Linked DNA regions of Planctomyces sp. SH-PL14. The protein of the gene in region 2 interacts with the protein of the main gene of each other region in a pairwise test. Links are inferred from orthologs where the notes say so. Each region holds a gene or a part of one and is shown on either strand. Other genes may lie near its edges. The genes, in order: pepT and tpiA.

What was found.
Region 1: the proteins of tpiA (region 2) and pepT interact in binary tests that used the Escherichia coli proteins (3 or more experiments, as listed by UniProt). The link is inferred for Planctomyces sp. SH-PL14 from one-to-one orthologs.

What each region holds. Positions count from the first base shown.
Region 1 is NZ_CP011270.1:6,657,014-6,660,238, forward strand. What follows is about bases 28-2,937. They hold pepT (peptidase T), read right to left. Parts: upstream 2,141-2,937; coding sequence 914-2,140; downstream 28-913. Other genes in these bases: VT03_RS25510 (ArsR/SmtB family transcription factor), read left to right, coding at 88-480; frr (ribosome recycling factor), read right to left, coding at 2,286-2,843. UniProt on the Escherichia coli protein: Cleaves the N-terminal amino acid of tripeptides.
Region 2 is NZ_CP011270.1:4,080,077-4,083,229, forward strand. Bases 263-3,100 are described here. They hold tpiA (triose-phosphate isomerase), read left to right. Parts: upstream 263-1,215; coding sequence 1,216-1,986; downstream 1,987-3,100. Other genes in these bases: aroF (3-deoxy-7-phosphoheptulonate synthase), read left to right, coding at 263-1,041; secG (preprotein translocase subunit SecG), read left to right, coding at 2,103-2,762; VT03_RS15765 (phosphoadenylyl-sulfate reductase), read left to right, coding at 3,081-3,100. Also shown: more of aroF, read left to right, coding at 13-262; more of VT03_RS15765, read left to right, coding at 3,101-3,153. UniProt on the Escherichia coli protein: Involved in the gluconeogenesis. Catalyzes stereospecifically the conversion of dihydroxyacetone phosphate (DHAP) to D-glyceraldehyde-3-phosphate (G3P).

The DNA.
Region 1 (3,225 bases), 2.6 Mb from region 2 along the record:
CTTCCGCACAAAGCGGACTCCATATTCCCAGCCGAGACTGGTTCGGACGACCCGTTTCCGGCGCCCTCTTCTCAGAACGAGAGTGACATGAATTCTGCCGTGTTGGATGCACAGTTGGCCAAGGCGACGGCCACCCAGATTCCCGAGCTGTCGGATAAGCTCGAGAAGGACCTTGTGCAGGTCTTCAAGCTGATGGCGGACGAAACCCGCCTCAAGATCCTCATGTATCTGATCCGCGAAGGCGAGCTGCACGTCTCGGCTCTCTGCGAGCGGCTCAACCAGAGCCAGCCGGCCGTCAGCCACCACCTCGCCCTGCTGCGGGTGGCCGGTTTGATCGAGCCCCGCCGCGACGGCAAGCACAACTTCTACTCGGTCCAGAAGAACAAATTCCACGAGATCGTGGCTCAGGTCTTCGAGAACTTCTCCGGCGAGAACCAGTCGGTGAAGTTCGAAGAGTTCACGATCAGCCAGAAGAGCTAGATCTTCGGCGACCGCTGCTGGACTCGACGCCCGACGCAAGTCGGGCGTTTTTTTTGTAGCCACGTCGTTCCGGCTTTCTTGAACCGCGTCCTTGCCGGCACGGCGTGATAGCTCAGACCCAACGTGCTACGGCAGCCGGGGTCAAGGGGGCAACCCCTTGCCGCCGGAGGCGCTTCCATGAGGAACCGTGGGGCACAACGGGCGTCCCTTTTGTGGTACCCGCGTTGAATCACACTGCTGGCTTTGCAATCCCCGCGGGTTGGTGAGGGGGCATACGGCACGGTGTCCGCGTTTGGACACGATCTCCTTCAGATATCTTTCGACGGCCAGGCCTCCGGCGGGCAAAGGGGGCCAAGAAAACAAGACAGGCCCCTCTGCACTCCCCACCAGGGGTTACCCCTGGACCCCGGCGAATATGACCGGAGCGAGATGGCTACTCGGCCCAGGCAATCGCAAGCTGAACCAGAACGTCGACCGCCTTCTGCATCTCCTCCAGGCTCGTCCACTCGAGCGGCGAATGAGGATTGTGCTGCCCGGACGAGAGGTTCGGCGTCGGCAAACCCGCTTCGGTCATCAACGCTCCATCCGTCCCGCCGCGGATGATGTCGAGCCGCGGCTCCTGGCCCGTGCGGCGGACCGCCTCAATCGCCTTCGCCAGAGCCCGCGGCTCCTTCTGCAGCCCATCCCGCATGTTCCGGTACTGCCGCCGAATCTCGACATCGATCCGACAACGCGGCTCCTGCTTCATGAGCTCCGCCGCGATCCCGGAGAGCAGGTTGGCGTGGTCCTTCAGCTTCTCGGTCTCGAAGTCCCGGAGGATGATCCGCGCCGACGCCTGCGCCACCCCTCCTTCAATGTGATAAGGATGGAGAAACCCGTCCCGGCCATCGGTCGACTCCGGAGAGAGGACCTCCCGCGGGAGACGGTCGAGGAACTGGCTGAGCAGCCGGATGGCGTTGACCAGCACTCCCTTGCCGACCGAGGGATGGGTGTTCCTCCCGTGGACAGTGACGATCGCCAGGTCGGCCGAGAACGTCTCGTAGTCGATCCGCCCCATGCCGCCGGAGTCGAGGGTGTAACCGCACACTCCGCCGAGCTTCTGGAAGTCGAGCCCTTCGATCCCCCGGCCGATCTCCTCATCGACCGTGAAGCAGACCCGGACCGGCCCATGCGGGATTTCGGAGTGGGCCATGAGGTGCGCGGCGGCGCTCATGATCTCCGCCACCCCCGCCTTGTCATCGGACCCCAGCAGCGTGGTGCCGTCGGTCGTGATGATCGTCCCGCCGATGAGCTTCTTGAGCGACGGATTCTCCGCCACGGTCAGGATCTTCGTCGGGTCGCCCGGCAGGACGAGGTCTCCTCCGGCGTAGTTCCGATGCACGATCGGTTTCACGTTCGTGCCCGAGTATTCGGGCGACGTGTCGACATGGGAGTTCCACACGATCATCGGCGCGTCGTGCGGGACGTTCGACGGAACAGTCGCCATCACGATCCCGCGCTCATCGCACGAGACGTCGGCCAGACCCATCGCCCGACACTCGTCGGCGAGCATCCGGGACAACACGAGCTGCTTGGCAGTGCTCGGCGAAGTCGAGCTCGTTTCATCCGACTGCGTATCGATCTGGACGTACCGCAGGAAGCGTTCGAGGAGCGTGGACATGGTGAGTTTTCAGTTCTCAGTAATCAGTTGTCAGTCAGAGGGGCGGGGCAGAGTGAGACGAAGCCGGCCAGTTCTACGAAAAAGCCCGCGGAACGGATCCCGCGGGGCTGAGGTTTTACTGAGAACTGACGACTGACAACTCCCCCTACTCGTTCAGTTCCTTTTCCTTGTCCGTCGCGAAGCCGTTGACCTTGGTTTCGTAGGTCTTGGTCAGTTCCTGGACCTGTTCCTTGCCATCCTTCGCCTCGTCCTCGGTCATCGTCTTCTCTTTTTCCGCCGTCTCGACCGCCTTGTTGGCGTCGCGGCGGATGTTGCGGATGGCGACGCGGGCCTCTTCGGCCATCTTGTGGACCCGCTGGATCAGCTCCTTGCGGCGCTCGCCGGAGAGGGCGGGGACGTTGATCCGGACCATGCGGCCGTCGGACATCGGGGCCATCCCGGCGTCGCTCGACTGGATCCCCTTGACGATGTCCTGGAGCTGGGCGGCATTGAACGGGCGGATCACGATCTGCTGCGGCTCGGGACAGCTGATGTTCGCGATGTGCTTGAGCGGGGTCCACGTGCCGTACACTTCGACCTTGATCGAGTCGACGAGGCCCGGCGTGGCCCGGCCGGTGCGGAGACCCTGCAGCTGCGTCCGGTACACGTCGGTCGCCTTGTCCATACGTTCTTCGGCGTCGAACAGAATCTCTTCCAGCGTCATGGCATCACTCGTTGGTCGGGAACAATTCGGTCACGCGCAGGGAGGTCGGCGACCGGGGTAGTCCGGATTCGTGGCGACGATATCCGAGAGACTCCTTATTGAGAAGACACGGGCCGGGGGCCCCTTCCCGAAATCCCGTTCCAGGCACTGCTTCCGTGGCGGCGCGAGGAATCGGCTCGGGGTGGAGCAGGGGACCGGAGGGGTTTTCGCTCGAGTGACTTCTTTTCGCCGAAAGGGCCGTTTTCATCTTCCCTTGAAGGAGCCCCGGAGCCGATTCCCCACAATAGGACCGAAGACCCCCGAGCGGCTTCGCCCGACGATCGCGGGGACGGTCCGACTCCACTCCGAATTCCGGACAAGAGGTCGCATCAACAAACGCCTC
Region 2 (3,153 bases):
CAGAGGTCTTTCGTGATTATCGTTTTGAAACCGGACGCTTCCGAAGCCCAGCTCGAGCACATCTGCGAGCGGATTCGCGAAATGGGCTTCCGGCATGAGATCAGCCGGGGGGTCAAGCGGACGCTCGTGGGGGTCCTGGGAGAAGAAGACCGGCTCCGCAACGCTCCGCTGCGGGCGATCCCGGGCGTCGAAGACGTGATGTCGGTCCTCAAGCCGTACAAGCTGGCGAGCAAGGAGTTCAAGGCGGAGCCTTCGGTCTTCGACCTCGGCCACGGGGTCAAGGTCGGCGGCGGAAACCTGATGCTGATCGCCGGGCCGTGCGCGATCGAAGGGGAAGACATCCTCCGCGAGATCGGCAAGAGCGTGAAGGCGGCGGGGGCCAACGTCCTCCGCGGTGGCGCGTTCAAGCCGCGGACGAGCCCCTACAGCTTCCAGGGGATGGGCGAAGACGGCCTCAAGGCGCTCCGCGCCGTCGGCGACGAGCTCAAGATGCCGGTCGTGACCGAGGTCATGGACCCGCGGCAGGTGGAGCTGGTCAACGAATATTCCGACATGTTCCAGATCGGCGCCCGGAACATGCAGAACTTCAACCTGCTGACGGAAGTCGGCCAGACGAAGCGCCCCGTGCTGCTCAAGCGCGGGATGAGCGCGACGGTCGAAGACCTGCTGATGTCCGCCGAGTACGTCCTCTCGAACGGGAACATGCAGGTGATCCTCTGCGAGCGGGGGATCCGGAGCTTCGACAAGTCGACGCGGAACCTGCTCGACCTGGCGGCGGTCCCGAACTGCAAGGGGCTCTCGCACCTGCCGATCATCGTTGACCCGAGCCACGCCACCGGCCGGCCGGACCTGATCCCCGCCATGGCCTATGCCTCCGTCGCCGCCGGTGCGGACGGGGTCCACATCGAAGTCCACAACTGTCCCGAGAAGGCGATGAGCGACGGTCCGCAGGCTCTCCTGCCGAACCAGTACGCCGACGTCGTGGCTCAGATCCAGAAGCTGGCCGCCGTCATGGGGATGAGCATTCCCCAGGCGGGCTGAGGTCTTCCGGAAGAGAATCTCCGGAAAAGAATCAAGGGGGCCGTCGCCGGAGGCCGGCCCCTGTTCCCTTTTCCGATCGTGCCTGATCCTTCAAGCTTTCCTCCGGTTCCGGCTTGCGGCACTCCGTGCTCGCCGGCTCTCCTCACTCCCCGCACTTAAATCCCAGCCCCTCGCATGCGTCGTTATCTCGTTGCCGGCAACTGGAAGATGAACCTCAAGCAGGAATCGGCCCTCGCGCTCGCCAAGGCGCTGGCGGCCGCCTGCCCGGGTGGCGACACCCGGATCGATGTCCTGGTCGCCCCGCCGTTCCCCTACCTCCTGCCGGTGAAGCAGGCGGTCGCGGGGTCGAACGTCACCGTTGGCGCTCAGAACGCTTACTTCGAGCAGCCGGGCGCGTTCACCGGCGAAACGTCGGTGGAGATGATCGCCGACTGCGGCTGCAAGGCGGTGATCCTGGGCCACAGCGAGCGGCGGCACGTCCTGGGCGAGACCGACGCCGTCATCAACAAGAAGGTCAAGGCGGTCCTGGCCAAGGGGCTCGATGTCATCCTGTGCGTCGGTGAGCTTCTGGCCGACCGCGACGCCGGGAACACCGAGGCGGTCCTGGACGAGCAGATGAAGGGGGGCCTCGCGGGGATCTCCGAAGAGCAGATGGCGAAGATCGTCATCGCCTACGAGCCCGTCTGGGCGATCGGCACCGGGCGGACGGCGTCGCCGGAGCAGGCTGAATCGGCCCATGCCCATCTTCGCAACTGGCTCAAGACGCACTACACTGCCGGGGTGGCGGACACAACCCGCATCCTCTACGGGGGAAGCGTCAAGCCGGACAATGCGGCCGAGTTGATGGGCCAGCCCGATGTCGACGGGGCTCTGGTGGGCGGCGCGAGCCTGAAGCCGGAGCAGTTCCTTCCGATCATCCAGGCGGCCCAGGGTCTGACCCGTTAGGCCGTGAGACGTGTTGCCGTGGGAAGTGGGCGATCCGACCAGGGATGGCGGATCGAAAGTGTCGCGGCGGTGGCGCCGGAAATTTTGTCCGTGTCGGTTCAGTCAGAGGAAGACCTGTGTCCTATCTCGTCGGTCTCGGAACATTCCTGTTGTTGTTCCTGTCGTTCTTCATGATCGTCCTGATCCTCCTCCAGCGGGGCCGCGGAGGGGGGCTGGCCGGGGCCTTCGGCGGGATGGGAAGCCAGAGCGCCTTCGGTACCAAGGCGGGTGATACGTTCACCCGGATCACGATCGTCGTGGCGATCATCTGGGTCGTCCTGGCGGGCGGCGTCGGGATGGCCATGCGGAAGGTCCAGGGGGACAACAACCTGGGTGCCGGCCTGCAGAGCGGCAATGCGGAACTGAAGAGCGCCGATCCGCTGAAGGACAGCGAAGGGGGACTCGGCGAGTCCGCTCCGTTCCCGGGTGGCTCCGCCAAGCCGTCCGACGAGACGAAGGCTCCTCCGGCCTCGGCGCCGGGCGCCTCGAAGCCGGCAGCGGGCAAGGACGAAGCCACGACGGACGAGAAGACCCCGCCCGCCGCCGCTCCTGCAGCGGGCGATGCATCCAAGGCTCCGGAGGCCACTCCGCCCGCCAAGCCGGCGGATCCGGCTGCGAAGCCGGCAGAACCGGCGGCCAAGCCCGCAGAACCGGCCGCGGACGCGAAGCCGGACGAAGCGAAGGCTCCGGCGGCTCCGGCCGCCGAATCGAAGCCGGCTGCGGAAGACAAGAAGTAGCGATTGCGAGGGGCTGCGGCCGGACGCACCGAAGCGAAGCGGGTCGCCGTAAGACCGCCGCAGTTCCGATCGTTGAGTGTCCACGTCAGGCGCGGGTCGTTCCTGTCGAGACGCCCGCAATGACGTTGACGACCCATTGGGGCGGAGAAACAGCGTCTTTCGCCGTGGATCGTGAGTCCTCCCCTCGAGACGTTCCCTGTCTCGCCCGCCCCAGCTCCTCTCCTCGAACTCGCCGCCGTCCCCTAGACTTTCCGACTTCCGAATGTCGAATCGGCCGATGTCAGATCGGCCCTCAGCCCTTGCCGGATCCTTGCGTTCATGGCCCGACTGTCCCAGGCCCGTCTTCAGAATCTCAACGAGACTTTCAACGAGCGATCGCCCGAAGAACTCC